Regions from separate parts of the Rhizobium sp. AC44/96 genome, predicted to be linked through region 1. Evidence: predicted binding sites of a transcription regulator. Region 1 holds the regulator's gene; each other region holds the start of a gene.
The links. Region 1 encodes LexA, which represses DNA repair genes until DNA is damaged. Its sites were predicted from a motif close to TGTTCNNNNTGTGTTCNG; they were not measured.

Region 1 (7,777 bases):
AGGCATCGTGATGTTGATAGGCATCGAAATACCCTTCCCTTGTTACTTGTAGCAGACGGCTTTCACGGCCTGGACGACTTCGTCGACGCTTGGCAGCGCGAGCTTTTCGAGGTTGGCGGCGTAAGGCATCGGAACGTCCTTGCCGGCGATCGTCAGAACCGGCGCATCGAGATAATCGAAGGCCTGCTGCATGACGCGGGTGGCGATTTCGGTACCGACCGAGTTCTGCGGGTAGCCTTCCTCGACGGTGACGAGACGGCCGGTCTTCTTGACCGATTCGATCACGGTTGGCAGGTCCATCGGACGCAGCGTGCGCAGGTCGATCAGTTCGACGTCGATGCCGATCTTTTCGAGTTCGGCGACAGCCTTGGTGGCATAGGTCATGCCGATACCGAAGGAGACGATCGTGACGTCCTTGCCCGGACGGTGGATGCGGGCCTTGCCGATCGGGAGAACGAAGTTGTCCATCTTCGGCACGTCGAAGTGCTGACCGTAGAGGATTTCGTTTTCAAGGAAGACGACCGGGTTCGGATCGCGGATCGCGGCCTTGAGCAGGCCCTTGGCGTCGGATGCCGTGTAGGGCATGACGACCTTGAGGCCCGGGATCTGGCTGTACCAGGCCGAGTAGTCCTGGCTGTGCTGGGCGCCGACGCGGGCAGCGGCACCGTTCGGGCCACGGAACACGATCGGTGCACCCATCTGGCCGCCGGACATGTAGAGCGTCTTGGCAGCGGAGTTGATGATCTGGTCGATCGCCTGCATGGCGAAGTTGAAGGTCATGAACTCGACGATCGGCTTCAGGCCGGACATCGCAGCACCGACGCCGACGCCGGCAAAGCCGTGCTCGGTGATCGGGGTGTCGATGACGCGGCGGGCGCCGAATTCCTGCAGCAGACCCTGGGTGACCTTGTAGGCGCCCTGGTATTCGGCCACTTCCTCGCCCATGACGAAAACGTTGTCGTCGGCGCGCATCTCCTCGGCCATGGCGTCGCGAAGCGCTTCGCGCACGGTCATGGAGACCATTTCGGTGCCGGCGGGGATTTCAGGATCGTTCGGAACCTGAGCCTTCGGCTCGGCGGGAACGGGAGCTGCGGCAGCGGCGGGCGCTTCAGCAGCCTTATGTGCCTCGGCGGCGGCCGGTGCGGCAGCGGCAGGTGCAGCCGAGATGTCGGATGCGGATTCGCCGTCCTGCAGGAGAACAGCGATCTTGGCGTTCACCTTGACGCCTTCGGTGCCGGCGGCAACGAGCAGCTTGCCGATGACGCCTTCGTCGACGGCTTCGACTTCCATCGTCGCCTTGTCGGTTTCGATTTCGGCAATGATGTCGCCGGAGGTGACCTTGTCACCTTCCTGCTTCAGCCACTTGGACAGCGTGCCTTCTTCCATCGTCGGAGAGAGGGCGGGCATGAGAATATCGATTGGCATGGGTCTACCCTCCCCGATTACAGCAGAATGTCGGTGTAGAGCTCGGATGCATCCGGCTCCGGTGCGGCCTGGGCGAAGTCGGCGCTATCGGCAACGATGTCGCGAACGTCCTTGTCGACCGCCTTGAGATCGTCCTCTGAGGCCCAGCCCTTTTCAATGAGGCGTACCTTGACCTGCTCGATCGGATCCTGCTCGGAGCGCATCTTCTGCACTTCTTCCTTGGAGCGATACTTCGCCGGGTCGGACATGGAGTGACCGCGATAGCGATAGGTCAGCATTTCCAAGATGATCGGACCCTTGCCGGAGCGGCAATGCTCGAGCGCCTCGTCGGCCGCAGCCTTGACGGCGCGAACATCCATGCCGTCGACCTGGACGCCCGGGATGCCGAAGCCGGAACCACGCAGCGAGTAGTTCGACTGCGCCGTGGCGCGGGCCGTGGACGTGCCCATGGCGTAGCGGTTGTTTTCGATGATGTAGATGATCGGGAGCTTCCAGAGAGCAGCCATGTTGAAGCTCTCGTAGACCTGACCCTGGTTGGCAGCGCCGTCGCCGAAATAGGCGATCGAGACGCTGTCATTGCCGCGATAGCGGTTGGCGAAGGCGAGACCGGTGCCGAGCGACACCTGGGCGCCGACGATGCCGTGACCGCCGTAGAAATGCTTCTCCTTGGAGAACATGTGCATCGAGCCGCCCTTGCCACGGGAGTAGCCGTCAATGCGGCCGGTCAGCTCGGCCATGACGCCGCGTGCGGTCATGCCGGTTGCCAGCATGTGACCGTGGTCGCGGTAAGCGGTGATGACCTGGTCACCTTCCTTCTGCGCCATCTGCATGCCGACGACGACAGCTTCCTGGCCGATATAAAGGTGACAGAAGCCGCCGATGAAGCCCATGCCGTAAAGCTGGCCGGCCTTCTCTTCGAAGCGGCGGATAAGCAGCATCTCGCGATAGGCCTTCAGCTCCTCGTCGCGATCGAAATCGGCGACGGGGCCGCCATTCGATGCCTTAGCTGCTGGTTTCGCGCTGGTCTTGCGGCTGGAAACGGTCGCGTTTTTTCGCGGCGCCATTCAACCCTCCCTATGGGTTTATCGGTTCTTAGGTGGCGCGTACCATAGGGAAGAAATTTCGCCACAGCAATGCCATAAATGCATGGCTCGTATTCGGCGTTAAACTACTGATAAATATATGCTTATTTCGATTAACTTGTTTTCGGTTAATTCGAATAATGATTGAATATGACGATCTCGTCGGCACGAGAAAAATTGAGCTGAAGACGCGCTTTTTCGTCCAGCATATCCTTGTCCATCGAGCCATCACTCAGCAGCGCAACCTGCCTCTCGAGATGCTCGCGCTTGTCTTTCAGGGTTGCCAGCTCCCTCTCCCGGGCGATGCGCGTGCGCTCAAACACCTCCGTTGCGCGCAGGCCGTAATCGCCATGGATGCAATGATAGCCGAAATAGGAGAGAAACGCGACAGTCATCGCCGGAATGACGAAACGGCCGATCTTTTTCTTCTTATGGTGCTTGGTCCACATACACGCATCTCGAAACGCATTACCCTTGCGAACGAGACTACCGGCCAGAGATTAACCGTCCGTTGACTATGAACGCGGCGCAACAAAAAACCCGCGCCGGTTAGGGCGCGGGCTCCAAATCCTTGAAATCAGACGACTTAGCCGCGAAGGATCGAACGGCCGGCGTACTGTGCCTGCGGGCCAAGGCCTTCTTCGATGCGGATCAGCTGGTTGTACTTGGCAAGACGATCCGAACGCGACAGCGAGCCGGTCTTGATCTGACCGCAGTTCGTGGCAACGGCGAGATCGGCGATCGTCGAATCTTCGGTTTCGCCCGAACGGTGCGACATGACGGCGGTGTAGGCAGCCTTGTGCGCGGTGTTGACGGCGTCGAGCGTTTCGGTCAGCGAACCGATCTGGTTGACCTTGACGAGGATCGAGTTGGCGACGCCCATCTTGATGCCGTCGCGCAGGCGAGCCGAGTTGGTGACGAAGAGATCGTCGCCGACCAGCTGAACCTTCTTGCCGGCCAGATCCGTCAGAGCCTTCCAGCCATCCCAATCGTCTTCAGCCATGCCGTCTTCGATCGAGATGATCGGATACTGGGCAGCGAGCTGCGCCAGGTATTCAGCCATGGCGCCCGGTTCCAGCGTGCGGCCTTCACCTTCGAGAACGTACTTGCCATCCTTGAAGAATTCGGTCGAGGCGCAGTCGAGGCCGAGGTGGATGTCTTCACCAGGCTTGTAGCCGGCTTTCTCGATCGACTTCATGATGAAGTCGAGGGCTTCAGGAGCGCTCTTCAGGCCCGGCGCGAAACCGCCTTCGTCACCGACGTTGGTGTTGTGGCCCTGAGCCGCGAGTTCCTTACGCAGGGTGTGGAAGACTTCCGAGCCCATGCGAACGGCTTCGCGGATCGAATCGGCGCCAACCGGCAGGATCATGAATTCCTGGAAGTCGATCGGGTTGTCGGCATGTGCGCCACCGTTGATGATGTTCATCATCGGAACCGGCAGCAGGTGCGCGGAAGCGCCACCAACGTAGCGATAGAGCGGCAGACCGGCAGCTTCGGCAGCAGCCTTGGCAACGGCGAGCGAAACGCCGAGGATGGCGTTGGCGCCGAGGCGCGACTTGTTCGGCGTGCCATCCAGTTCGATCATGATGTTGTCGATCTGGATCTGGTTTTCGGCGTCGATGCCGCCGATGGCGTCGAAGATTTCCGTGTTGGCGGCTTCGACCGCCTTTTCAACACCCTTGCCGAGGTAACGCTTGCCCCCATCGCGGAGTTCGACGGCTTCGTGCGCGCCGGTCGACGCGCCCGACGGAACAGCCGCGCGGCCCATGCTGCCATCTTCAAGATACACGTCGACTTCGACCGTGGGGTTGCCACGGCTGTCGAGAATCTCGCGGGCGATAATGTCGGTAATTGCGGTCATCGGCTTTTCCTGCTTGAGGGTGGATAAATCGTTTGAAATCCGTCTTAATCGAAGATGCGCAAATTACAATGGCGCTTTGCGCATGCTTCGCAGCGATGTTCGTGCGTGGCCTATTACACGAACATGTCAGTCTTTTGAACGTCAGCCTTTCGCGATCGCGTCGAAGGCCAGAAGCTTTTCGAGAAGCCTCGGCATATCCTTGAGATAGACCATGTTCGGACCGTCCGACGGCGCGTTGTCGGGATCTTCGTGCGTCTCGACGAACACACCGGCGACACCGACCGCAACCGCCGCGCGCGCCAGCGTCTCGACAAACTCGCGCTGGCCGCCACTCGAACCGCCCTGCCCGCCGGGTTGCTGGACCGAATGCGTGGCATCAAAAACCACAGGGGCGCCCATCGCCGCCATGATCGGCAGCGAGCGCATATCGGAGACCAGCGTGTTGTAACCGAAAGAGGCACCGCGTTCGCACAGCAGGATGTTCGGATTGCCGCTCGAATTCAACTTGTTGAGGACGTTCTTCATGTCCCAGGGTGCGAGGAACTGCCCCTTCTTCACATTGATCGTGCGACCCGTCTTGGCGGCAGCGACCAGAAGATCGGTCTGGCGGCTGAGGAAAGCCGGAATCTGCAAGATATCGACGACGGTGGCGACTTCGGTGCACTGTTCTTCGGTGTGAATGTCGGTCAGAACAGGGAAGCCATATTCCTTCTTGAGATCGGCAAAGACCTCAAGTGCCGTTTCCAGGCCGATGCCGCGCTGGGCGGAGAGCGACGTCCGGTTCGCCTTGTCGAAAGACGACTTGTAGACGAGACCGATGCCGAGCTTGTCGCAGAGTTCCTTCAGCACGCCGGCAATCATGAACGCATGATCACGGCTCTCCATCTGGCAGGGGCCGGCGATCAGCGAGAGCTTGCCGGCGTTCGAAAACACCACCTGGCTGGTACCCTGGCCGACGGTTACTTCGGAATTTGTCTGGCTCATCGTTTCTCCTCGAAGGCGAAGAGCGCGCCCTGCCCGGACGCAGCCTTCACCAGAATTCGATTGTTCTTACGCGTGTAGGTGATCCCGTTAGCAGCCAAATGCGCTTCTGTCACGGCGAGATCAGCAACCTTGTAGACAATGCCGACGCCACGCAGACCGCGATCCGCGCTGGGCGCGACGAGATCGAAATAGGCATTCAACCCATCCGCCGACAAAATGCTGATGCGGACGTTCGGGGTGGCAAGGCTGATACCAAACGCCTCCTCCCGCACCGACGCCACGCCGGAGGCAAACCGCAGGAATGTGGCAAACGCCTTGGGATCCGGTGCCGCCAGCACGATCTCGGCGATACCGGTTACGCCATTGACATGTGTCTCAAGCGCCTTGCGGTCCATGGGCAGAGGATTGATCCGCTGGCAGGTGAACAGAAAGAAATCAGGGGCGCGAAGATCGGCAGCAAAGGCAAGCCGAAAGGCTGCGGTCGTCTCGGAACCATCCGGCATCTTCATCGGTCGAGCAAATTGCAGCATTTCGCCGCCGCTTATCCTGTCAGCGTTGAAGCGGGCGTGATCGCGATCGGCATCGGCCGTGCCGAAGACGACCGCTGATAGACCGTCATCGCCGCAGCGGAAGCGAAAAGCACGATCGCGGGCAGTGAAGACATTGCCCTTCTTGACCGAGGCGTCATAGGCATCGGCGCTCGCGATACCGAGCGGCTCGAGGTATGTTTTGTCGGCGAAGAAGATGCAGGCGTTTTCGGTTCCGAACGGATGACGCGCATCCGCCGCGACGGTGAACCCAAGCTTGCCGAGACGCTCCCTGGCAAGGTCGATATTGGCGACGGGCAGCACCACGTGGTCCAGCGGATGAGCTTCACTCATGGCAGATCCTCTCCCGAAATCGCGAATGATGTGCGCTGCTAAGCGAGACAATGCAAGAGGCTACCGCCGCATAGATCGAATGAAGTGTAAAAACCGGACAATTCAGAGCCAAGTTTTACGAAAATTTAGCCACTTGCGGAACACATATGGAACATATAGTGTCTGTTCTGGCTTTGTTTCACAACCCTGGGGTCCGACTTCAATGCTCACGCGCAAGCAACAGGAACTTCTCCTCTTCATTCACGAGCGAATGAAGGAGTCGGGCGTGCCCCCGTCTTTTGATGAAATGAAGGATGCGCTCGACCTTGCGTCCAAGTCCGGCATTCACCGGCTGATCACCGCGCTAGAGGAACGCGGCTTCATTCGCCGGCTGCCAAACAGGGCACGCGCGCTCGAGGTGATCAAGCTTCCGGAGGCCTATAATCCGAGCCTTCAGCAACGACGTGGCTTCTCGCCGAGCGTCATCGAAGGGAGCCTTGGCAAGCCTCAGCTGGTCACGCCTCCGGCACCGGCCAAGCCGGCACCGAGTGCCGACAACGGCAACTCCGTTTCCGTGCCGGTCATGGGCCGGATCGCGGCGGGTGTGCCCATTTCGGCAATCCAGAATAACACGCATGACATCGTTGTCCCCGCCGACATGCTCGGCTCAGGCGAACACTATGCGCTGGAGGTCAAGGGCGACTCGATGATCGAAGCCGGTATTTTCGACGGCGATACGGTGATCATCCGCAATGGCAATACGGCCAATCCGGGCGATATCGTCGTGGCGCTGGTCGACGACGAAGAAGCGACGCTGAAACGGTTCCGCCGCAAGGGCGCATCCATTGCGCTCGAAGCGGCCAACCCCGCCTACGAGACACGCATCTTCGGACCCGATCGCGTAAAGGTTCAGGGCAAGCTGGTAGGGCTTATTCGCCGATATCACTGACGGCGACGTCAAACGTACCGCTGCGCCAATCGTAGGCGCGATGTATGCGCCATGGGCGTGATAGGCCATCGTACGTCGTTGTCAGGACTGGTGTGCCCTGCTGATCCATACAGATTTCGACCGCGCCGCTTCGACGCAAAGTTTGGCCGGTAATAAGCATTGCGCCGGACCGACATTCGCGCAGACGAATGCGGGCCGGGGTAATGACGATATCGGCGGCGTCGCAAGCCGGCCCGAGATAGGCCAAATCCTCGATGACGTTGACGATATAGCCGTTATCGAGAGTGGCAATACACCAGGCGCCTTTAACGCAGACGAAACTGTTTGCCGTGCCATTCGCCGCAGCGTTGCGCATTGTTCGAAGCACCGCTCGTCGTTCGTCAAACGACAGAGCATATGATCGATCGTTGCGCTCCTTCGTCTTCTTGGGAAGTGTGGCCTTGATGAACGCCGGAGGCTGATGCTCTTCGGCGGCGAGGGCTCGCTGCCACTGGCCGAAGATGAAATCGGGCGGTCGCTCCCGGTTGGAAGCCATGCGGGTTCCGCGCAGAATTGCCACCAGGGATCCGTCTTCCGCAACAACGACGTCAGGTGCGGGCAACGAAGGCAGCAGCGC
Region 2 (7,777 bases), on a different contig from region 1:
GGATGGGTTCACGGGGCGGGCACGCCTGTCGGCATGCTGGCCGAACTTGTCGCAGCCGGCCTGAACCTCAACTGTGGCGGACGCGACCATGTCGGCGTTGAGGTCGAGCAGCAGATTGTCCGCTGGATGGGTGAGGCGCTCGGATATCCGGCTGGCGCCAGCGGATTGTTTGTCACCGGCTCCTCGATGGCGAACTTCCTTGCCGTCACCATCGCCAAGACCGAGGCGATGGGGCAGTCCAGCCGCGAGACCGGCCTACGCAATACGCCACAGCAGCTCCTGGCCTACACATCCCGCGAGGCGCATGTGTGTATTGCCCAGGCAATGCAGCTGTGCGGCATCGGCTCGGACAACCTTCGCTCGATCGACGTCGACAGCCAGGGCAGGATGCGAACTGACGCCCTGTCGGCGCAGATAGCAGATGATCACAGAGATGGGTTTCTCCCTTTTTTGGTCGTCGGTACCGCGGGAACCGTCAACACGGGGGCGATCGATCCGCTCGGCGAAATCGCAGAGATCGCGCGTCGTGAACGTATCTGGTTCCACGTCGACGGAGCGATCGGAGCGCTTGGAATGCTCTCCCCATCCATGCGCGCGCTATTTGCCGGGATCGAACAATCAGCGTCCGTGGCGCTCGATTTCCACAAATGGGGGCATGTTCCCTATGATGCCGGGTTCCTGCTGGTGCGCGACAGCATTGCCCACAAGCGGGCCTTCGCGCAGCCGGCGGCCTATCTGCAGCGCGCCAACAGGGGGCTTGCCGCCGGTGAAACCTGGCCCTGCGATCTCGGGCCGGACCTGTCGCGCGGGTTCCGTGCGTTGAAGACCTGGATGACCATCGAAGCGCTTGGCAGCGAGCGGATCGGCAATTCCATTGCAAACACCTGTGAGATCGCCCGCTACCTCGCGGATCGTCTCGGCAGCGATCCGAGGTTCGAACTGAAGGCGCCCGTTGCCCTCAACATCGTCTGTTTCGGGATCCGCGGGGCTGACACGGAGTTCACCCGGAACATGGTACTCGATCTCCACGAGGCAGGTTCGGCCGTGCCGTCCTGGACGACGATCAAAGGCGAACTGGCGATCCGCTGCGCGATCGTCAACCATCGGACGACCAGAGCCGATATCGATCGCTTCCTGGATGTGCTGACAAGCTACCTGGCTGCGTCCGCCCGATAACTCGAAAGCATTGAAAACTCGGGGTACGACTGCTCATTAAGAGCAACCCCCAATCGCGGGTTCTGGATCGATGGACGCAACCTATGCGTACCTCCTGAAGAAATGCAGCCGTTGAATCTCGGGAAACATCGTGACAATGTGGCGTCTGGCGGACACGCAACACGCGCGAGAGGCTTAGACAGCAGGAATGGCTTTTGTCCTGGAGACCTTCGGGAAACTGCAGCTCATGGACAGGGAGGGCAACGTGGTTGCATTCCCTGAAAAAGGCCTGTTGTTGCTTGCATATTTGCTGACGAGTGAGCAGGGGACCGCCTACCGAGCGACGTTGGATCGCTTCTTGTGGGGAGAACGGGATCGCGGCATCTCGGATTCCACCTTGCGAAAGCTGCTTTCGAGAATTGCGGCACTTCAAAATGAACTTGGGGTCGAGGTCCTGTCTCTGGAAGGGAGTGCGGTCTCGATCAATCGCGCGGCGCTGTCTTCCGACCTGCTGCTCGTCGGGGACGAGCCGGATCCGTTCGTCCGGCTTAAAGGCCTTGTAAGGTTAATGGACCAGACATTCCTGGGAACGGCCAGCACGCAAAGCCGTGAGTTCAGGCATTGGCTCTCCGAGCGGGAAAAGTATCATGGCGACCTCCTGGAAGACACGCTGAGATCAGCCTCGCAATTGGCACAGACCAAGGAGCAATCCAGGCTCCTGAGGGATGCTGCCATCATCCTATTCAAATCGGGGCCGCGGGATCAGGATACGCTGAACCTGCTCGTGCAGTCGCTTGACGCCGGCGAGCAGGTGGCGTCGCTGCAGTCTTTTTTCGAGGAGCGCCGCAATGCGATCGCGAAAGGGCTCGACACGCTTCAACTGAAGCCAAGCGAGCAAAAACCAAAGGTTGCCGCTCGCGTTTCGGCTCCCTTTGAGGGTTCCGGAGCGTCCGGCTTGCCACTGGTGTCGGGAGAGCTTGGCATTACCGTGCCTCGGCTGGTGTTGCTGCCGCCGACCAATCAATCCACGCACGCCGATGCGGCCTCGCTTGCCGCCTTCCTGATTGAAGACATAACGATCGGGTTTTGTGCGTTCAACAGCCTGCAGGTCATTGCCCCCTATTCGGCGATCCAGATTAGCCATCATCAGGAAACGCAGGCGGCCTTCTTCGAACGCCACAACGTCAACTATGTGCTCGAGACACGGATCAACGCCGTGGGCGATGAAGTTACGCTGTTTGTCCAGCTGATCTTCTTTGACGACAGCCAGATCCTCTGGGCTGATCGCTTTCGCCTGACGCACCATTCGCTCTTGCGCGATCGCAAGGCGATCTCCCGGCAGATCGCGCTTTGCGTATCGAGTGAAATCGCGCGCCACGAGGAGGTCCGTGCCGATCTTCAGCTGCATCCGATCGCCTACCATCGATACCTCGTTGGCCGGCAACATCTAGCAAGGCTGACGCTGCCCAACCTTCGCCGCGCGCGCGGCGAGATGCGCGCAGCCCTCAGCGCAAGTCCGGATTTTGCGCCGGCGCTCAGTTCGATGGGCCGGACCTATTCGAAGGAGTGGCTGCTGACGGCTCGAGGCGACATCGACCTGCTAACCCAGGCGGAGAACCTAGCAAAGAAGGCCATCGAGAAACGCTCGGACTTCGCCGATGGTTTCCGGGAATTCGGCGTCGCCAAGCTGCTGCAGGGCGCATTCGATGAGAGCGCGGAGGCGATGGAGGTGGCTGAAAACCTTGCGCCACACTATGCCGATGTCATCGCCGATCATGCCGATACGCTGGTGCATTGCTCGCGCCCGAGCATGGCTTTGCAGAAGATCGAACGGGCGATCGAACTCAATCCGCTGAGCCCCGACCCCTATCTCTGGACCGCGGCGGGAGCGAACTATGCGCTTAGCGAGTTCCAGGCGGCACTGGACTACATAGGCCGAATGGCCGACCCGAGCCTGGCCGACCGGCTGGCCGCCGCCAGCTGGGCCATGCTCGGCCGCCAGGACATGGCGCGGGTTTGCGTGCGAAGGGTTCGGGAGGCCAACCCGAATTTTGATGTCGACAAATGGCTTGCCGCCGTTCCGAGCAAGGAGCAGTGGCAGAAGGATCTCTACCGTGAAGGCCTGAAGAAGGCAGGATTTTGAACGTTAACCGTTGAAAAGGGGAAGAGCATGTCCGCAGTCGTAGTCATCAGCATTGCAGGTGAAGATGGTCTTTGGGTCGCCGATCTGGGAGCCGGCACCGTCCAGCCGCTGGATGCCCCCAAGGCGGGCACGCTCAAGGCGGTTGCCGACCTGAGGGCGGGGGGAACAGTCATCACGAAAGGCGTGAACCTCGCGGTGGTCGTCAAGTCCGCGGAGCAGGTCTTCTCAGGCCACTACGACGGCTAAGCGGAAGTAATTTTCGTCAAACTCAGCTGCAGACTCTGACTCCGTCGCGTTGGCGCGACGGAGAGCTAGAGAGTTGTGCGCCCTGAGTAACTCGTTTCCGAGCCTGGAGAGAGGGGGTTATTGCGGCGCAATCGATGACTATGCCTGACGGTGTGCGTTCTCGCAAAATCGCCAGAGACCGCTGATGCCCGCCGGCGCATCAGCTCCACCCACCGCGTTGGATTCAGTCGGTGTCGCGAGGCAGGCTTTTCAGCCCGCCCACGAACTGGTACGTTCTATTTTTGTTCTGAGCGCGACGGTGAGTCGATCTTCTAGGGGCTTATCCGCTGATTTCGTTGCCAAGAACGAGCGGAAAGCCGGCGATTGGAACCGTAAAGTGGCAGAGGGTAATGGGCGCGACATATCTGGAAAAACTGAATGATCGCCAGCGCGAGGCGGTTGAACATGGGGTGGGCTTGAATGATGGAGCGGCGGCTGGGCCGCTCTTGATCATTGCCGGGGCAGGGTCCGGAAAGACCAATACACTTGCTCACCGGGTCGCCCATCTTGTCGTCAATGGTGCTGATCCGCGCCGTATCCTCCTCATGACCTTTTCCCGTAGAGCCGCGGCGGAAATGGCGCGGCGGGTCCAGCGCATCTGTCGGCAGGTGCTGGGTGACAATGCGGCGGTCATGACTGATGCGCTGGCATGGGCGGGCACGTTTCACGGGATCGGTGCGCGCCTGCTGCGAACGTATGCCGAGCAGATCGGTCTCAACGTCGACTTTACCATTCATGACCGGGAAGACAGCGCCGATTTGATGAACCTTGTTCGCCACGAACTTGGCTTGTCGAAGACGGACAGCCGTTTTCCGACGAAAGGCACATGCCTTGCCATCTACTCTCGCGTCGTCAATTCCGAGAGCAGCATCATCGACGTGCTGAAATCCGCTTATCCCTGGGTGCTCGGCTGGGAGGAGCAGCTGAAGCAGCTTTTTGCCGGATATGTCGAGGCAAAGCAGGCGCAGAATGTCCTGGATTACGACGACTTGCTGCTCTACTGGGCGCAGATGGTCTCCGATCCTTTGCTTGCCGAGGATATCGGCAATCGCTTCGATCATGTGCTGGTCGATGAGTACCAGGATACCAATCGCTTGCAGTCGTCGATCCTGATGTCGTTGAAACCTGGGGGCCACGGGCTCACCGTGGTTGGCGATGATGCCCAGTCGATCTATTCCTTTCGCGCCGCGACGGTTCGCAACATCCTGGATTTTCCGAAGGCCTTTTCGCCGGCGCCAGCCGACGTCATCACGCTCGATCGCAACTACCGCTCGACACAGCCGATCCTGGCCGCCGCCAACGGTGTCATCGATCTCGCCAGAGAGCGATTCACCAAAAACCTCTGGACGGATCGTGAATCCGAGCAACGCCCGCTGCTCGTGACCGTCAAGGATGAGGTCGATCAGGCAAATTACATCGTCGAACAGGTCCTGGCGAACCGTGAAGTTGGCACGTCACTCAAGCAGCAAGCGGTGCTTTTCCGGTCGTCCAATCACAGCAGCGCGCTGGAAATCGAACTCACGCGTCGCAATATTCCCTTCGTGAAGTTCGGCGGCCTGAAGTTTCTCGACAGTGCCCACGTGAAGGACTTGCTCGCGGTGCTGCGCTTTGCGCAGAATCCACGCGATCGCGTGGCGGGTTTTCGGCTTCTTCAGATGCTTCCTGGCATCGGTCCGCAAACAGCCGGAAAGATCCTCGACACGATCGCGGCCGAGCCCGAGCCATTGCTGTCGCTTGCCGAGATCCCGCCGCCACCGAAAACCGGTGATGCCTGGGCGGATTTCACCAATCTCCTGTCCGGATTGCGGAAATCCTCGGCTGTCTGGCCAAGCGAGATCGGGACGGTGCGCGGCTGGTACGAGCCGCATCTCGACCGCATCCATGAAGATGCCGACACGCGCAAGGCCGATCTTCTGCAACTGGAGCAGATCGCCGGCGGCTATCCGAACCGCGAGCGGTTTCTGACCGAGCTGACGCTGGACCCACCCGATGCCACAAGCGATCAGGCCGGTGTGCCATTGCTTGACGAGGATTATCTGATCCTCTCCACGATCCATTCTGCCAAGGGGCAGGAGTGGCGTTCCGTCTTCATGCTCAACGTCGTGGACGGCTGTATTCCGTCGGATCTGGGAGCGGGAACGACGGCCGAGCTGGAGGAGGAGCGCCGCCTCCTCTATGTCGGAATGACGAGGGCTCGTGACAGCCTCACACTTTTGACGCCACAGCGGTTCTTCACGCATGGCCAGAACACGCAGGGAGACCGCCATGTCTATGCCTCGCGGACGCGGTTCATCCCCGTCACCCTGCTGCAGTTCTTCGAGGTGACGAGCTGGCCGAAAGTTTCGGCGAACGCAAGTGAGCGCAGCACCCGTCAAATACGCATCGACGTTGGCGCCCGCATGCGGTCGATGTGGAAGTAGGCCTGCTTCGCTTGCCTAGGAGAAGGACCCGATCGAAATCATCCGTCTTGACAACGGGGCGCCTGTGGGAGTAATTGGGTAATCGATAACCCAAGGGAGGAACCAAGTGGCGGCATCGCTGTCGGATATCGCGGAAAGGGCGGGGGTCTCAATCAAGACCGTCTCCGGCGCGCTCCATGGCGGCTCCGCGCGGATGTCTGATGAGACGCGTGCGAAGATCAAGGAAATCGCAGACGAACTCGGTTATGTCACCAATCTCGCAGCCCGTGGCGTGCGTCAAGGGTGGCTGCCGCTAATCGGCGTGGTCGCCGACGAGCTCATCACCTCTCCCTTCGCAACGGAGATCATTCGTGGTCTCGATGGTGCTGCCCGAAGCGCTGAGCTTGCGGTCTTCGTCATGAATCTTGGGGGAAACCGCGACGTTGGTTCCGTTCTTGAAGAGGTTCGCCGGTTTCGCCCGCGTGCGACTGCGTTTGCCGCCATGTACCACAAGACCGTGGCGCTGCCGCCGGAACTCGCCAAAAACGTCGGCGTCATGATCAACTGCCGCGAGGTGGATGGTCGCGTGATCTCGCTGGTGCCTGACGAAGAGGCGGCCGCCGCGGAGATGACCCGTCACCTGCTTGACGCCGGCCGGCGTCGCGTTGCCTTCATCAATCTTCCAGGCCTGCTGGCGGGCGATTTGCGCGAGCAGGGCTTCCGGATCACCTTGGCCGAGGCTGGCCTTGCGCCTGTTGCCGTGTTGCCGGCTGTCCGGCGCGCGATCTACAGCGACCGCGCGCCCAGCCTTGTCCTGTCGCATGTCACGGCGCTGATGCAGGCCGCCGACCGACCCGACGCCATCCTTTGTGGCAATGATCGCGTTGCCATGGAGGTCTATGCCGCGCTCCGTCGGGTCGGGGCCTCGATCCCCGGCGACGTTGCCGTGGCAAGCTTCGACAACCAAATCGAGATCGCCTCGCGTCTCGATCCGCCCTTGACGACCATGGCGCTGCCGCATCGGGCCATGGGCCGCCTTGCCGCCGAGATCCTGCTGGCCGAGGAAGCCGGCGGGCCCATGCTGCGAAAGCTGCCGTTCCAGCTCGTGGAACGGTCTTCCGTTTAAACATCGACGCATGCCTATCAATGGAGGAGAATATAAATGGGTAAACGTTTACTTCAAGCTCTGCTTCTGTCTTCGGCCTCGCTGGTGGCGACCGCCGGCTTTGCCGACGCAAAGACCGTCATCCACATGATGCATCAGGGCGATCCGGGTTGGGTCAAAGCCTATGCTGATGTCGCAAAGCGCTTCGAAGCGGCCAATCCAGACGTCGACATCGAGTTCATCTATGCGCCCCACGACGCCTACAATGAGAAGTTCAGCGCCGCTGTCATGTCCAAGCAGCTGCCTGACATCATGGAGATCGATGCGCCGTTCCTCGCCAACTATGCCTGGTCCGGCTATCTGCAGCCGATCAAGTCGCTTATCGACAAGGACGTCATCGACGACATGACGTCTTCGAACGTGTCGCAGGGAACCTACCCCATCGACAAGGAACTCTACGCCGTCGGCCTCACCGACTCGTCGGTCGTGCTCTACGGCAACAAGAAATACCTGGAAGCCATCGGCGCACGCATTCCGAAGTCGGTCGACGATGCCTGGACCAAGGAGGAGTTCGAAGGTTATCTCGAGAAACTCTCCAAGCTCGACGGGGTGAAGTGGCCGATCGATACCTTCCGTGGCTACGGCATCAAGACCGAATGGATCACCTATGCCTATGGTCCGCTGCTTGAG
Region 3 (7,777 bases), on a different contig from region 1:
GGTTCATCTCGACAGCGGCGTGGTTTTGCACGCAGCCGGAGAAGCGATGGATCCGCAGTTGGCCTTCGATGCCGCTTCCGCACGTATTGAGAAGCGACTTCGCCGCTACAAGCGCAAGCTGAAGGATCATCACGCCGGGAATCATCTGAATGGTTTTGCCGAAGTCGCCTACACCGTCATGGACGGTATGCCGGATCACGACGATGAAATTCCCGACGATTTCGCGCCGGCCATCGTCGCAGAAAGTACCAAGCAGTTGAAGACCATGTCTGTTGCGACCGCCGTGATGGCGCTCGATATGACGGACGAACCGTTGCTGGTGTTCCGCAGCCCCGGCAAAGAACAATTGAACATCGTTTACCGTCGGCAAGACGGCAACATTGGCTGGATAGACGCAGCCAACATCAAAAGCTGAGATGAAAGCGAGGAGCGGCGGAACCCGCCGCTCCTCCGAGTCTTGGCGCAGAAGGAAGAAGAAATGGCATTGGCAGATTTGCTGCAGCAAAATGCGATCATTCCCGCCCTCAGGGTAAGTTCCAAGAAACAGCTCCTCCAGGAATTGGCGTCCAAGGCGTCCAAGGTCACCGGGCTGTCCGAGCGGGAAATTTTCGACGTCGTTCTGCAACGTGAGCGCCTTGGTTCCACCGGCGTAGGCAACGGCATCGCCATTCCCCACGGCAAGCTCGCAAGCATCCATTCCATTGTCGGCATCTTTGCGCGCCTCGACCAGCCGGTCGATTTCGAAGCGTTGGACGATCAGCCGGTCGATCTCGTGTTTCTGCTCCTGGCGCCTGAAGGGGCCGGTGCGGACCACCTCAAGGCTCTGTCGCGCATCGCGCGCGTGCTGCGTGATCACGATCTCGTCGCCAAGCTGCGCGCGACGGATTCGGCTTCGGCGATCTATGCATTCCTGAACGAAGAGCAGACCTCGAACGCGGCCTGATTTCGATAGAACTAATTAAAAAGAGGCGCCTGATTGCTCAGGCGCCTCTTTTTTCGTTTAGAGCCGTGCCTTGGCTCAGAACTCTTCCCAGCTGTCCTGGGCAAGGGCTGCCGAGCCACGCGACTGTGCGACGGCGCGGCGCGGCGCCGGTGCCGGCGCGACCGGGCGATATGCCGGCGCAGCCGGTGCGCGCATCTGCTGCGCGGTCGAACGCAGGGCTGCGGCATTGCTGGAGCCGCCGACGCGGAAGCGCGTGACGAGCTGCTGCAGCGTCTGGGCTTCGTCGTTCAGCGCCACGCTGGCGGCTGTCGTCTCTTCGACCATTGCCGCATTCTGCTGGGTCACCTGGTCCATCTGGTTCATGGCCTGGTTGACTTCCTTCAGGCCGATCGCCTGTTCGCTGGCCGATGCCGAAATCTCGCGGATCAGGTTGTTGATACCCATCACCTGTTCGGAGATCTTGTGCAGCGTATCGCCTGCGCGGCCGACGAGATCGACGCCTTCCTTGACCTGGACGGCCGAGGTGTTGATGAGCGTCTTGATCTCCTTGGCGGCGTTTGCGGAGCGCTGGGCCAGTTCGCGGACTTCCTGAGCGACGACGGCAAAGCCCTTGCCGGCTTCACCGGCGCGCGCGGCTTCGACGCCGGCGTTGAGCGCCAGCAGGTTCGTCTGGAAGGCGATCTCGTCGATCACGCCGATGATGCGCGACACTTCCGTCGACGACTGCTCGATACCATGCATCGAGGCGATCGCCTTGCGGACGACTTCGCCGGACTTTTCAGCGTCGGCGCAGGCGTGGTTGACGTTGTCGGCTGCCGTGCGGGCGTTCTCGGCGCTGGAGTTGACCTGTGCCGTGAGCTCGTTGAGCGCGGCGGCGGTTTCCTCCAGGCTGGCGGCCTGCTGTTCGGTGCGCTTGGCGAGATCGGAAGCGCTGCCGCTGATTTCGCTCGTACCGGAACCGATGTTCACGACACTCAGGTTCATCGTCTTGATGGTTTCTTCCAGGCTCTCGAGCGCGGCATTGAAGTCCTGCTTCAGCTTGCCGTACTCGCCCGGGAAGTCGTCGGTGATGCGGTGGCCGAGGTTGCCCTGGGACAGCTCCGACAGGCCCGCACCGACGATCGAGACGATATGGCGCTGCAACGTGACCGACTGCTGGCGTTCGGACTCCGAACGGCCGCGTTCGGCTTCGGCGGCATCACGCTGGCTGTTGGCCTCGGCTTCGAGGCGCTGGGTATCGGCCAGTGCGAAGCGGAAGCCTTCCAGCGCCTTGGCGACGGAACCGATTTCGTCGGCACGATCCTGGCCGGCGACGGCCTGTTCGTAGCTACCGTCGCTAAGCGCCTTCACGCTGGCGACAAGGCCGCTGAGCGGACGCTGTACGAACGAGCGAACCGCTGCATAGAGAGCGATCATGACGGCGATCAGGACGAGGATACCGGCGATGACCATCATCAGCGTCTGGTCCTGGACCGGTGCGTTGATGGCGCTGTGCGGAACGTCGACGAGGATCACCCAGCTGGTGTTTACGTCAGGCAGGGCGAACGGATAGACCACGCGGTCGAAGGGCTCGAAGCCGTCGAACGTCAGGTCCTTGACGACAGCAGGCTGCAGCGAGGTCAGCGCGCTCTTGACCGCATCGAGACCGACGCCGTCGTATGGCTTCATGGACAGCTCAGCCTTCGGCGCGACGATCCAATCGGCGCTCTGCGAAAGCAGCGTCACGCGACCGTTGCCGAAGGGGTGCAGGGACGAAAGCTTGTCCCGCAGCGACTTGAGCGAGATGTCGACGCCGCTGACGCCGATCAGCTTGCCACCCGACATGACCGGGTAGGCGATCGAGGTCATGGCCGTGTTTTCGCCGGTGGTGGTTTCGGCGTAAGGCGGCGACAGCGCGCCCTTCTTGCTTGCCGCAGCCAGCGCGTACCAGCCGGCCTTGTAGTCGGAATCGAAGGTAGAGAAGGTGAAGCCACCATCCTTCTTCTTCGTCCAGTAGGGGTTGAAGGTTCCATCCTTGGACGAGCCGAAATCGACCTTGCCTGCCATCGTGGGCGACTGGCCGTCGAAGGCGTTCGGCTCTTCGGCAAACCAGCTGCCGAATGCGAACTGGTTATGCTCGACGTTTGCCTTGAGCATATCGACGACCGATTTGCGGTCGAGATACTTGCCTTCTTGGCCACGGCTGATTGTGCCGGCCATCGAGCGGGCTGCGCCTGCGAGTTCGCCGACGGAGGAGGCAACTTCATTCGCGATCGACTTCGCCTCGAGGTTGGCCTGATCCATCGTGAGCGTCTGAACGCGGCTGCGCGTCTCACCGATCAGGAAAAAGTTCGAAACGAGGAGGACGAATGCGATGGAAATGCCGGTAATGAGGATAAGTTTGGCCGCAAGCGATTTCATGCGAAAGATAAACATGGGTTCCTCGGGGGAAGGATGTGTCGGATAATGCATTCATCGACACAGACACGAAGGCGTGGCCCCTTCATGGGGCAGCCATTACGAATGCCCGATCCTCGGAGGAAGGTCTGGCGATCAATCGGAAGATCGCCAGAAATCTCTTAAATTTGAATGAAATGCCGTCAAATTTCAGTGGCGACTGGCAGGCGGCATTCAAAATGTCGCAGGCTAGAAGCCGTTAGAGCGCTTTTGCGACATCGCCGCTAAGCGGGATCGACGGCTGAGCTCCCTGCTTCAGGCAGGCAAGCGAACCGGCAACCGCTGCCCGGCGAAGCGCAGCCTCGAATTCCAGTCCTTCGTCCAGGCTCGCGGCAAAGTAGCCGCAGAAGGTATCGCCGGCGCCGACGGTGTCGACCGGCTCGATTTTCAGGCCTTTGGCGCGTGACAGGTGGCCGTCGCGGATGGCGATGACGCCGTCCGCCCCGAGCGTGACGATCAGCGTCTGGCCAGTTTCGCCATTCAGGCGCTTCAGGGCCGCCTCTCTTTCGTCCGCGCTCATGTTCTCCTGGCCGGCCAGTCGTTCGAACTCCGTCTCGTTGGCGATGACGATATCCGCGAGCCGGCCGAGGCGCGCCGCGTCGTCGATCAGCGGCGCGAGGTTGAGAACCGATCGGACGCCTTTCGCCCTGGCCGCAGCGAGCGCCCGCTCGACCGCCGCAACCGGAACCTCCAGCTGCAGCATCAGGATATCGCCGTCGCTCATCGCGCCGACAGCTCTGTCGGCGTCGTCAGCCGTCACGGTGCCGTTCGCGCCCGGCACGACCGCGATCATGTTCTCGCCGTCGCCGCCGACGAGGATCAGGGCCGTCCCCGTGGGTTCATCGACTGTCTTGACGGTTTCAAGCTCAGTGCCTGCATCCTTCAACAGCGCGAGCGCCGGGACCGCGAAGCTGTCCTTGCCGACCGCGCCGGCCATGCGGACACCGCATCCCGCGCGGCGAGCGGCGAGCGCCTGGTTGGCGCCCTTGCCGCCTGCGGCCGTCGAGAAGCCATTTCCCGCGACCGTCTCGCCGGGCTTCGGCAGCCGTTCGGTGGTGGCAATGAGGTCCATGTTGATGGAGCCGAAAACTGTGATCATGAAGGTGTCCCGTCCGATGCTTCTTTGGCGGCGACACTGCCCGAAGGGCTCACTCGTCGTCAACTACCCTGAGCTTGAGGAGCCCGGTGCGGCTTTCGACGGATTTCGTCGCCGTGTCGCTGTCGCGATCGGGTTTGCCGCCGTCGCCGCCCTCGAATTCCAGCGCCTCGATCTTGGCGCCGCGCTTGTTGAGCTTGTCGGCCGAGGTGACGATCATGTCGACATCCTTCTGCGCCATGGCGAAATGGCCCTGCAGCTTGCGCACCCGCTCATCGAGCCTGCCCAGATCGTCCATCAGATTGGCGACTTCACCCTGGATCACGTGCGCCTGCGCCCGCATGCGCTGATCCTTCAGCACCGCCTGTATGACCTGGATCGACAGCATCAACAGCGATGGCGAGACGATGACGATCCGCGCACGGTGTGCCTTCTGCACGATCGCTTCGAAGTTTTCGTGAATTTCGGCGAAGATCGATTCCGACGGGACAAACATGAATGCCGTGTCCTGCGTCTCGCCCTGGATCAGGTATTTCTCCGAGATATCGCGGATATGCGTTTCCATGTCGCGGCGGAACTGCTGCGCGGCAACTTTCGTCAGGTCGGGACCGCCGGCGTCGCGAATGGCATTCCATGCCTCCAGGGGGAATTTCGCATCGATGACCAGAGGCGGCGCGCCATTCGGCATGCGAATGGTGCAGTCCGGGCGTGATCCATTGGAAAGCGTGTGCTGGAAGGTATAGGCCCCCATCGGCAGGCCGTCCGCGACGATCGTTTCCATGCGCGACTGGCCGAAGGCGCCGCGCGTCTGCTTGTTCGACAAGATGGCCTGCAGACCGACCACGTCCTTGGCCAGCGTCTGGATGTTGTTTTGCGCGGCATCGATAACCGCCAGCCGCTCCTGCAGCCGCTGCAGGTTCTCGTGTGTCGACCTCGTCTGTTCGGTGATCGTCGTGCTGACCCGCTGCGACATTCCGTCCAGGCGCTGGTTGATCGCCTGATTGAGTTCCGCCTGGCGAGAGCCGAACACCTCCGCCATCGTCGACATGCGGCCGTGCATCTCGGCCTGGATCTTTAGAAGCTCGGCCATGCGGGCATCGGCCTCCATGGCGCGCTGGCTCGCTTCGTCAGCCTGCTCCCGCCGCAACTGGCTGCTGCGCATGAGGAAAACGAGCATCAGCACGATCACGGCGGCAATTGCGCCGCCAGCCAGCGCCAGCATGACAGGATTGATCTCTGAGAGGATGGCTGAAAACGAGTCGGGGGTAGCGTTCATGGCGTCAGCATAGCAAACTCGCCAGACTTGGCTAGATCAAAACGTGAACATTGAGCTGGTCCGATGATGGAAATCGTGAACCGAAGCAATCCACTAGTCGAAAATTCGGATGCTTATTTAACGTTTGCGAAACTATATTCGGCAAAAGCTCTGCTCAAATTTCTCTTTCAGCACCAATCATAAAGCAGAGATATCATGAGCAGCCAGCCAGCCGACAACGCCCTCAAGCAACGCCTCGATTTCATCGAGCTGGATGATGGGGCCCGGGCGTCGCTGCGCGAAATGCGCCCGACGATCTCCGATCTGCTCAGCGGTGCCCTCGACAAGTTCTACGGCAAGCTGGCAAAGACGCCGGCCGTCGCCAGCTTCTTCGCTGACAAGGCGCATATGAACCACGCCAAGAAGCGCCAGGAAGATCACTGGGCCAATCTGGCCGGTGGCAATTTCGATGAAGCCTATGTCAAGGGCGTCATGGCCGTCGGCCGCACGCATGCGCGCATCGGCCTCGAGCCGCGCTGGTATATCGGCGGTTATGCCCTGCTGATGAGTGATCTCATCAAGGGTTTGATGGAAAAGCAGTGGCCGTCGATGTTCGCGCGCCAGCAGGGCAAGATCCTTGCGGAAAAGCTCTCCGCCGTGGTCAAGGCCGCCATGCTCGACATGGATTACTCCATCTCCGTCTACCTCGAAACGCTGGAAGAAAAGCGCCTGAAGCTCGAGGAAGAGCGTGCGAAGGCGGAAGCGGACCAGGCACTGGCGCTGACGCATCTTCGTCGCGGCCTCGAGGCTCTGTCGAACGGTGATCTGGAGGCAACGCTGCCGGATCTGCCGGGCAACTTCAAGGACATGGCCGACGACTATAACCGCGCCGTTGCCGCATTGCGCACGTCGTTTGCCTCGGTTCGGGCAACGTCCGGTGAAATCCTGCAGGGAACCGACGCAATCGCCAAGGGATCGGACGATCTCGCCCTGCGTACGGCGCAGCAGGCGGCTGGCGTCGAGCAAAGCTCGGCTGCCCTGCAGCAGCTCTCCGTCAGCGTCGGCCAGACGGCCGCCAATGCCGAGAAGGCATCCGGCGCCGTGCGCGAGACGCAGCAGAAGGCCAAGAACTCCGGCGAACTCGTGACCAGCGCCGTCTCCGCGATGGCCGGTATCGAAAAGTCCTCGACCGAGATCGCCAAGATCATTGGCGTGATCGATGAAATCGCCTTCCAGACGAACCTGCTTGCCCTGAATGCCGGCGTCGAAGCAGCGCGCGCCGGGGAAGCCGGCAAAGGCTTTGCCGTTGTCGCGCAGGAAGTCCGCCAGCTGGCGCAGCGCACCGCCGACGCAGCCAAGGAGATCAAGAACCTGATCTCGGAAAGCTCGACCCAGGTCAACGAGGGCGTTGATATCGTCAGCAGCACCGGCGAGGCGCTGAACGACATGATCACACGCATCGATATCATCAACAGCTTCGTGGCCGATATCGCTGCCGCCGCCCGCGATCAGGCAACCGGTGTCAACGAAGTCAGCGTTGCCATCCGCAACATGGACACCATCACCCAGCAGAACTCCGGCATGGTCGAGCGCACCTCCGCCGAAACCCGCCGCCTGAGAAGCGAGGTGGAAAGCCTTGTCGGTCTGCTGCAGCGTTTCCGCACCGGCGACAGCACTCGTATGGGATCGGCACCCGCTCGCCGGGCCGCCTGATATAAAATGCGGTGAAATTCGGGAGGCAGCGCAAAAAAGCGCCGCCTCCTGCTTCCGGATAATTCCATCGGGCAAAAAGATGGGTTATGGGGAACGCCATGACCATCAAGCCACTCATCATTCTTCCCGACCCGCTGCTCCGTCAGGTTTCCAAGCCGATCGAACGCGTCGACAGCGATCTCCAGCGTCTTGCCGACGACATGCTTGAGACGATGTACGATGCCCCAGGCATCGGCCTTGCCGCGATCCAGATCGGCGTACCGCGCCGCATGCTGGTTATCGATGTCGCGCGCGAAGGCGAAGAGAAGCAGCCGCTCGTTTTCATCAATCCCGA
Region 4 (7,777 bases), 200 kb from region 1:
ATACTCGGCGTACATCTTGGACAGCGCGGCCTTGATCACGACGCCCGCGCGCTCGCCGTCGATCAGCGAATGCTCGACGATGCGGCCGAAGTAGTTCATCGCCCAGACCGGCTTGCTGTCCAGCCAGACCACTTCCTGCCCGGCAAAATCGGCTCCGCCGAAATAGCTGTCGAGATAACGCCACGGGCCGCGCTGACAACCGATGTCATGCGATCCCGGTCGACAGGCCGGCACTGGCCCACCGCCACCGACATAGGTGTTGGCCTTCGCCTCGACGATGAAATCATTCAATGCGGCAATATCCATGCGCCGTTCCCTCCGCCGCGCAACCTCTCAGGAACGCAAGGAATTGTAAAGAACAAAAAGAGAACAGTCTCTATTGTCCGCAGATCTTTTGCCCCGTTTCGTCGGTCCATTCCGCGAGTGGGATGACACGCGGTTCGGCTCTGGCATCCTTGCCGTCCTTCTGCAGCTTGCCGGTCAAGGCATTGTAGTCACAGCTGCCGGCGGCGTCGGGATCGAGCGTGTCGTAGTGATTGTAGGTATAGCCGGCAACGACGAACTGCTCGTTGCGGTAGGCGACCGTCAGCGTCTGATCCCAGCGATCCCGCCCAACGGCGCTGTTTTGTGAATGTATCGCGATCGAGGATTTGCCGACGGCCTTTAGCGACGGTTCCTGGCCGAAGATCCCGTCCGCATTGGTGCTGCCCCAGATCTTGTTTGGCGCGCTCAGCGAAAGTCTGAGGAGCTCATGCTCGCTGTCACGAAGATAGATGTAGATGCCGATCTGGTCATCGCTGGCGCTGTCCGCTGGAGCAACCAACAGCGCAAGATCGTTTTTCCCGTCGGCATCCCAATCACCGCTGGCTGCATCGACGATGCGTGCCGGATCAATCTGCTCGGCTTGCGCGGTTAACGCCGCCGACAGGGTCAATCCTGCGATTAGTACAATCTTAAACATGCTTTTCTCCCGTGGCCACGTAGCCAGAAAAGCGGAAAAGATTCCTGTTGACAATAGAACAAACAGAAAACAAAATAAAAACATAAGAGCACAGGAGAGCCAAATGACTGATATGATCCGCGATATCGCAGCATTCACCTCCATCGCAATGTTCGTTGCCAGCTTCTCGCTGATCTGCATGGCAATGTAGAATTCAGGGGACCGCATGGCTGCCATGCGGTCGATACGCAGGACTTAACTGGACATCGCCACTCCCAATGCCGACAATGCGCCCGATTCATTTGGATGCGCGGAAAGGCATGTCATGGCGGGTACGGAAAAGGACGGCTCGGACGGATTTATCGGCGGTACGCCGGGGTTCGTTCACCTGCGTGTTCATTCGGCCTATTCGCTTCTCGAGGGCGCTCTTCCGCTGAAGAAGATCCTCTACAAGGCGTCGGGCGACAGCCAGCCTGCAATCGCCATTACCGACACCAACAACCTGTTCGTCGCCCTCGAGTTTTCGCAGAAGGCGATGGACGAGGGACTTCAGCCGATCATCGGCTGCCAGCTGTCGATCGACATGGAAGACGGCTTGGAAACGGAGCGGCGTGGTGGCCAGCAGGCGTTGGTCAAGCTGCCGTCCGTGGTGCTTCTTGCCGCAACCGACGGCGGCTATGAACGCCTGGTCGATCTCGTCAGCCGCGCCTATCTCGGCGGTGAGGACGGCCAGGCCGTGCACATTCGCTCGTCGTGGCTCGATGAGAGCGGCACGGACGGGCTGATTGCCCTGACCGGGGCATCGACCGGCCCCATCGACACGGCGCTTAAGGATGGCCATGCAGGACGGGCCGAGGCCAGATTGCTGTCCCTGAAGCGGCTGTTCGGCGATCGCCTCTACGTCGAATTGCAGCGGCACGGGACCTATGACAAGCGCCATGAGCGCAAGATGATCGAGCTGGCTTACGAGCACGATTTGCCGCTGGTGGCCACCAACGAAGCATTCTTTCCGGCGCGTGACGACTATGACGCGCACGATGCGCTGATGGCCGTGGCCCACAACGCCATTGTCTCCGACGACAGCCGTTTCAGGTTGACGCCCGACCATTATCTCAAGAGCCGCGCGGAAATGCAGAAGCTCTTTGCCGATCTGCCGGAGGCGCTGGAAAACACGGTGGAGATCGCCCGCCGTTGTTCTTTCGTCCTGAAGACCCGCAAGCCGATACTGCCGCGGTTTACCGGTGCGACCGACGATCCCGAGGTGGCCGAGCGCGAAGAGGCGCTGGAATTGCGCCGCCAGGCCGTCGAGGGTCTCAACGATCGTCTTGCGTCGCTTGGTATGTCGCCAGGCTATGAAGAGAAGGACTATCGCGAGCGGCTGGAGTTCGAACTGAGCGTTATCGAACGCATGAAGTTCCCGGGCTATTTCCTGATCGTTGCCGACTTCATCAAATGGGCAAAACAGCACGATATTCCGGTCGGCCCTGGCCGCGGTTCCGGTGCGGGCTCGCTGGTCGCTTATGCGCTGACCATCACCGACGTGGATCCGCTGCGCTTTTCGCTGCTCTTCGAACGCTTCCTAAACCCGGAACGCGTATCGATGCCCGACTTCGATATCGACTTCTGCCAGGATCGCCGCGAAGAGGTGATCCGCTACGTGCAGAAGAAATACGGGCGTGAGCAGGTAGCCCAGATCATCACCTTCGGTTCGCTGCAGGCGCGCGCCGCCTTGCGCGACGTGGGTCGCGTGCTGGAAATGTCCTACGGTCAGGTCGACAAGATCTGCAAGCTGGTGCCGAACAATCCCGCCAATCCGACGCCACTCTCAAAGGCGATCGAGGAGGAACCGAAGCTTCAGGAGGAGGCCGACAAGGAGCCGGTCGTTGCTCGCTTGCTCGATATCGCGCAGAAGATCGAGGGGCTTTACCGCCACGCTTCGACCCACGCCGCCGGTATCGTCATCGGCGACCGCCCGCTGTCGAAGCTGGTGCCGATGTACCGCGATCCGCGCTCCGACATGCCGGTTACCCAGTTCAACATGAAGTGGGTCGAGCAGGCCGGTCTCGTGAAGTTCGACTTCCTCGGCCTGAAGACGCTGACGACGCTGAAGGTTGCCGTCGATTTCTGCAAGAAGCGCGGCATCGAGGTCGATCTTGCCTCCATCCCGCTCGACGACAAGCTGACCTACGAGATGCTCTCACGCGGTGAAACCGTCGGCGTGTTCCAGGTGGAAAGTGCCGGCATGCGCAAGGCGCTGATCGGGATGCGGCCCGACTGCATCGAGGACATCATCGCGCTTGTGGCGCTCTACCGCCCAGGTCCGATGGAAAACATTCCGACCTACAATGCTCGCAAGCATGGCGAGGAAGAGATCGAGTCGATCCATCCGACGATCGACTACCTGCTGAAGGAAACCCAGGGCGTTATCGTCTACCAGGAGCAGGTCATGCAGATCGCCCAGGTCCTGTCCGGCTACTCGCTCGGCGAAGCCGATCTTCTGCGCCGCGCCATGGGTAAGAAGATCAAGGCGGAAATGGACCAGCAGCGCGAGCGCTTCGTTGACGGTGCCGTCAAGAACGGCGTGTCGAAGCCGCAGGCCGACAACATCTTCGAGCTGCTGGCAAAGTTCGCGAACTACGGCTTCAACAAGTCGCACGCCGCGGCTTACGCGATCGTCTCCTACCAGACGGCCTATATGAAGGCGCATTATCCGGTCGAGTTTCTCGCAGCGTCGATGACGCTCGACATGTCGAACACCGAAAAGGTCAACGACTTCCGCCAGGATGCAAAGCGCCTCGGGATCGAGGTGATCGCGCCGTCGGTGCAGACCTCGTTCCGTCATTTCCAGACGGGCGAGAGCCGCATCTATTACGCATTGGCCGCGCTCAAGGGCGTTGGCGAATCGGCCGTCGATCACATCGTCGAGGTCCGTGGTGACACATCCTTCGCCAGCCTCGAGGATTTCTGCCTGCGCATCGATCCGAAGCAGGTAAACCGCCGCGTGCTGGAAAGCCTGATCTTCGCCGGCGCCTTCGATTGCTTCAATCTCGATCGCGCCCAGCTGTCGGCCGGCCTCGACCGCATTCTCGGCTATGCCCAAAATGCCCAGCAAGAGAAAGCCAGTGGTCAGATGGGCTTTTTCGGTGCGTCATCAGGCGCGGGGCCGGAGAAAATCGCGTTGCCGCCATTTTCGCCCTGGCTCGCCTCCGAACGGCTTCTCAAGGAGTTCCAGGTCCTCGGCTTCTACCTGACGGCTCACCCGCTCGACAGCTACAACAGCGTTCTACAGAAGATGCGCGTGCAGACCTTTGCGGATTTCTCTGCCGCGGTGAAGCAGGGCGCAACCAATGCCCGACTGGCCGGAACGGTGATTTCGAAGCAGGAGCGAAAGACCCGCACCGGCAACAAGATGGGGATCGTCGTCTTCTCTGATTCCTCTGGTCAGTTTGAAGCCGTCCTCTTCTCGGAAATGCTGAACCAGTACCGCGACATGCTCGAGTCAGGAAAGTCCTTCGTCATCACGGCGACGGGCGAGGAAAGACCTGAAGGCATTGGACTACGCATCCAGACGATCCAGTCGCTAGAGGAAAAGTCACTGCAGATGCAGAAGGCGCTCCGCGTCTATGTCCGCGATTCCGGACCACTGCGCGCGGTTGCCGCTCATCTCAATGCCAGGGGCGATGGTCTTGTCTCCTTCATCGTGATCAAGGAGGACGGACGGCGGGAAGTAGAGGTTGAACTCTCGCAGAAATATCGGATTACGCCGGAGATTGCCGCTGCACTGCGCGCAGCGCCGGGTGTGGTGGACGTGGAACTCGTCTGACCCTTCAGTGGGTCACGGTGATGAAGTCCGTGCCGATGCCGGTCTCTGTCCCGATGCCGGTGTCTGATATGGTGATGGTCGATCCGGCTGTCAGCATCGCGTCGATCTTCCTCCGCGTGTCGTCGGGAATATCGACGCGGCTCAATGCGTTGGTGATCGGCGTTCCCGAGATGATCGAGCTTTCGAGGCCGGTGATACCGAGCCGCTTCATCGCTTGGCGCGAGAGATTGTTTGCGAGCGTTACGCCCATCCAGTTCGCGGTGCCGTTCTCGAAGTCGACCGCGCTGGCCGTCAGGAAGTGTGTTCCGAGCGCGAGCCCAGGATCGGAGATGATCACCGGAGCCGTAAATACCGGGCGGAAACCCTGCCGAACGAGAAGGACGCCATTTGGTGGCCCGGATTTGCCCGCAGCCGCATAGACGGCGTCGATCAACGTGTCACTGATGAGTGACTTTTCGTTGCCCGGGGCTAAAGGATGCTGCGACTTGAAGTCGGTGATCGCCTGAACCGTTGCCGGCCCCAGAAGCCCATCGGGATTGCCGACGGCAAATCCAAGATCGGCCAGTAGGGTTTGCAATTCTATGATCGTCTCACGCTCGCTTCTACGAGTAATGAGGATACGGATCGGTTCGTCGTTGACGGGTGCGACGATCGGCTGGATTTGCAGCCGTGGCATCGCTGCTTCGTTCATGGCGACCTGTACCGGCACTTGTCCGATCGCAGGTCTGAGCTCGACGTCCGACAGGAGAGGAGCTGGCTCTGGCGCCTGCGGATGGAAGAGCGCCGGGTGATCGATCGGCCTCGGCGTGACTTCACCGTCGGTGATCACGACGGGCACGCCCATCGCGGTCATCTTGTAGAGCTCCTTTGCGAATGCGCTCGGCAAACGCACGCAGCCGTGTGAGGCGGGATAGCGCGGCACGGAATTCGACTCGTGCAGCGCTATGCCGGACCATGTCAGCCTTTGCATGAAAGGCATCGGGGCTGCCGAATAGAGATTGGATTCGTGGTACTTCTTCTTCTCGATGACGGAGAAGATGCCGCTGGGCGTCGTATGACCCGGCTTGCCCGTCGAAACTTTCGACGTCGCAATAACCTCCGCACCGTCATAGACGGCAAGCGTCTGATTGCTCTTCGAAACGAAGATTTGCAACGTGCGCGCATCTCCGGCGAAAGCCGGGTGCACGAGCGCGGTTGCCGACAGCAAGCCGAGGCCGAAAACGAGACGCGAGAACATTGAACCAACCAGAACGCAATACAGTGAAGGTAGCCTAGTCCTCGAAACTTAAGGAAAACTTGAAACAGCGTTCCGTGCGACCGGATCGGCACGGAACGCTGGCGAGCTTGGTGCCCTTAAGAGCGGTCGCGCTTGCCGCCGAAGGTATAGCCGGTTTCGACGGTTCCTTTTCCGAACTTGTCGCGCAGCTTGTCCATGGCCGCTTCCGCAGCCGCGCGGCGGCCCGATTGCACATCGACGAGATCACGCGGATCGGCGCGTACGGGATCGCAAAGGTCGGTGACGCCGATGCCGATCAGGCGGAATTTCGTCCCATCGGTTTCTTTCTGAAGCATGTCGAGCCCGGTGCGGAAGATCCGGTCGGCGAGCTGTGTCGGATCTTCGAGCTTGCGGTTGCGGGTTCGCGATTTGAAGTCCGCAGTCTTCATTTTCAGAACGACCGTGTGGCCGGCAATCTCGTTCTTTTTCAATCGCCAGGAAACTTTTTCGGAAAGGCTACGTAGGATCGGGACCAGATCGTCGTATCGCGAGATGTCGTCGAAGAATGTGGTTTCCGCGGATACGCTCTTGGCGGCGTCGTTCAGATGCACATCTCGATCGTCGATGCCGCGCGACAGCCGCGAGAGCCGCTGACCGAGGCTGCCGTAACGCCGCATGAGATCGCTCTCTTCCATCGTCTGCAATTGTCCGATGGTGCGAATCCCGTCTGCCTCCAGTGTAGCGGCGAACGCCTTTCCGACGCCCCAGATCGTTGTGACTGGCCGCGGCGCGAGAAAGGTCACCGCTTCTTGGCGTCCGATCACCGAAAATCCCCGCGGCTTTTGCAGGTCGGACGCAACCTTGGCGAGGAACTTGCAATAGGAGAGGCCCACGGAGACGGTGATGCCTATTTCCTTTTCGACGCGCCGGGCAAACTTGGCCAATGTGCGGGCAGGGGGATCGTGGTGGAGCCGTTGCGTGCCACCAAGCTCCAGGAATGCTTCATCGATCGAAAGCGGCTGCACAAGCGGCGTCAAGTCCTGCATCATCGCGCGCACTTCGCGCCCCACCTTCACGTATTTCTCCATGTTTGGCGGCAACACGACCGCCTGCGGGCAGGCTTCGAGCGCCTTGAACATGGGCATCGCCGAGCGGACACCGTGTATGCGTGCGATGTAGCAGGCGGTGGAAACGACACCGCGCTTGCCGCCGCCGATGATCACCGGCTTGTCGGCAAGCTCGGGATTGTCACGCTTCTCGACCGTCGCATAGAAGGCGTCGCAGTCAATGTGCGCCAGCGTCAGATCGTAGAGCTCGTCATGCCGCACGAGGCGCGGGCTGCCACATGCCGTACAGCGACGTGCCTCGCTCTTCTGCTCGGCAAGGCAGTCGCGACAGAAGCCGGGCGTCTTGGAAGGCAGTTGCATCATGGCTGAGAACAAAGGTTGAACATCGCGACATTAGCTCTTAAACTTGTGAGTCTCAAGAGCGTCGCGAAGCTTTTGGTGGCGCGTCCACGTCGGTGTCATGCGCCACATGCGGCAATGTATGCCGGCCGTAAAATGTCCGGAAAGCCGTACGGTGCGCTCCGTTTCAGCCGGTTCGGGAGGTTACCGGTGCGGTGCCGGATGCCATGTGTGCCCGCAACAGGTCGTGTGCGTGCTCCCATCCCGAGGCAGCGACGATCGGATCGACCGGAACCGGTGCGAAAGGCTTGAAGTCGGCATTGGCCATCATCGTCACGAGCAGGCACTCGGGGACATGCTCGCCGACAGAGAGGAGATTGCGTTGCATATCA

Region 2: A6U87_RS19450 (ATP-dependent helicase) is a predicted target of LexA. The motif match lies at 3,816-3,833, and genes of this name have one in related genera.
Region 3: A6U87_RS00575 (DNA recombination protein RmuC) is a predicted target of LexA. The motif match lies at 5,784-5,801, and genes of this name have one in related genera.
Region 4: dnaE (DNA polymerase III subunit alpha) is a predicted target of LexA. The motif match lies at 1,016-1,033, and genes of this name have one in related genera.

Annotation. Positions count from the first base shown of each region.
Region 1 is NZ_LXKO01000039.1:245,361-253,137, reverse strand. Features, by position in the region: gene A6U87_RS26710 (pyruvate dehydrogenase complex dihydrolipoamide acetyltransferase) at 1-24, opposite strand, end outside; gene A6U87_RS26705 (pyruvate dehydrogenase complex E1 component subunit beta) at 43-1,425, opposite strand; gene pdhA (pyruvate dehydrogenase (acetyl-transferring) E1 component subunit alpha) at 1,443-2,489, opposite strand; gene A6U87_RS26695 (septum formation initiator family protein) at 2,636-2,956, opposite strand; gene eno (phosphopyruvate hydratase) at 3,094-4,368, opposite strand; gene kdsA (3-deoxy-8-phosphooctulonate synthase) at 4,510-5,352, opposite strand; gene A6U87_RS26680 (VOC family protein) at 5,349-6,233, opposite strand; gene lexA (transcriptional repressor LexA) at 6,436-7,161, shown strand; gene A6U87_RS26670 (ComEC/Rec2 family competence protein) at 7,142-7,777, opposite strand, start outside.
Region 2 is NZ_LXKO01000025.1:420,628-428,404, forward strand. Features, by position in the region: gene A6U87_RS19435 (aminotransferase class V-fold PLP-dependent enzyme) at 1-1,176, shown strand, start outside; gene A6U87_RS19440 (hypothetical protein) at 1,364-3,298, shown strand; gene A6U87_RS19445 (hypothetical protein) at 3,326-3,544, shown strand; gene A6U87_RS19450 (ATP-dependent helicase) at 3,934-6,003, shown strand; gene A6U87_RS19455 (LacI family DNA-binding transcriptional regulator) at 6,110-7,108, shown strand; gene A6U87_RS19460 (sugar ABC transporter substrate-binding protein) at 7,145-7,777, shown strand, end outside.
Region 3 is NZ_LXKO01000001.1:119,195-126,971, forward strand. Features, by position in the region: gene raiA (ribosome-associated translation inhibitor RaiA) at 1-415, shown strand, start outside; gene ptsN (PTS IIA-like nitrogen regulatory protein PtsN) at 479-943, shown strand; gene A6U87_RS00565 (methyl-accepting chemotaxis protein) at 1,019-3,358, opposite strand; gene A6U87_RS00570 (ribokinase) at 3,579-4,478, opposite strand; gene A6U87_RS00575 (DNA recombination protein RmuC) at 4,528-5,751, opposite strand; gene A6U87_RS00580 (globin-coupled sensor protein) at 5,947-7,443, shown strand; gene def (peptide deformylase) at 7,542-7,777, shown strand, end outside.
Region 4 is NZ_LXKO01000039.1:43,523-51,299, forward strand. Features, by position in the region: gene A6U87_RS25620 (DUF5680 domain-containing protein) at 1-306, opposite strand, end outside; gene A6U87_RS25625 (hypothetical protein) at 377-961, opposite strand; gene dnaE (DNA polymerase III subunit alpha) at 1,266-4,763, shown strand; gene A6U87_RS25635 (L,D-transpeptidase family protein) at 4,768-6,000, opposite strand; gene A6U87_RS25640 (DNA polymerase IV) at 6,117-7,409, opposite strand; gene A6U87_RS25645 (hypothetical protein) at 7,573-7,777, opposite strand, start outside.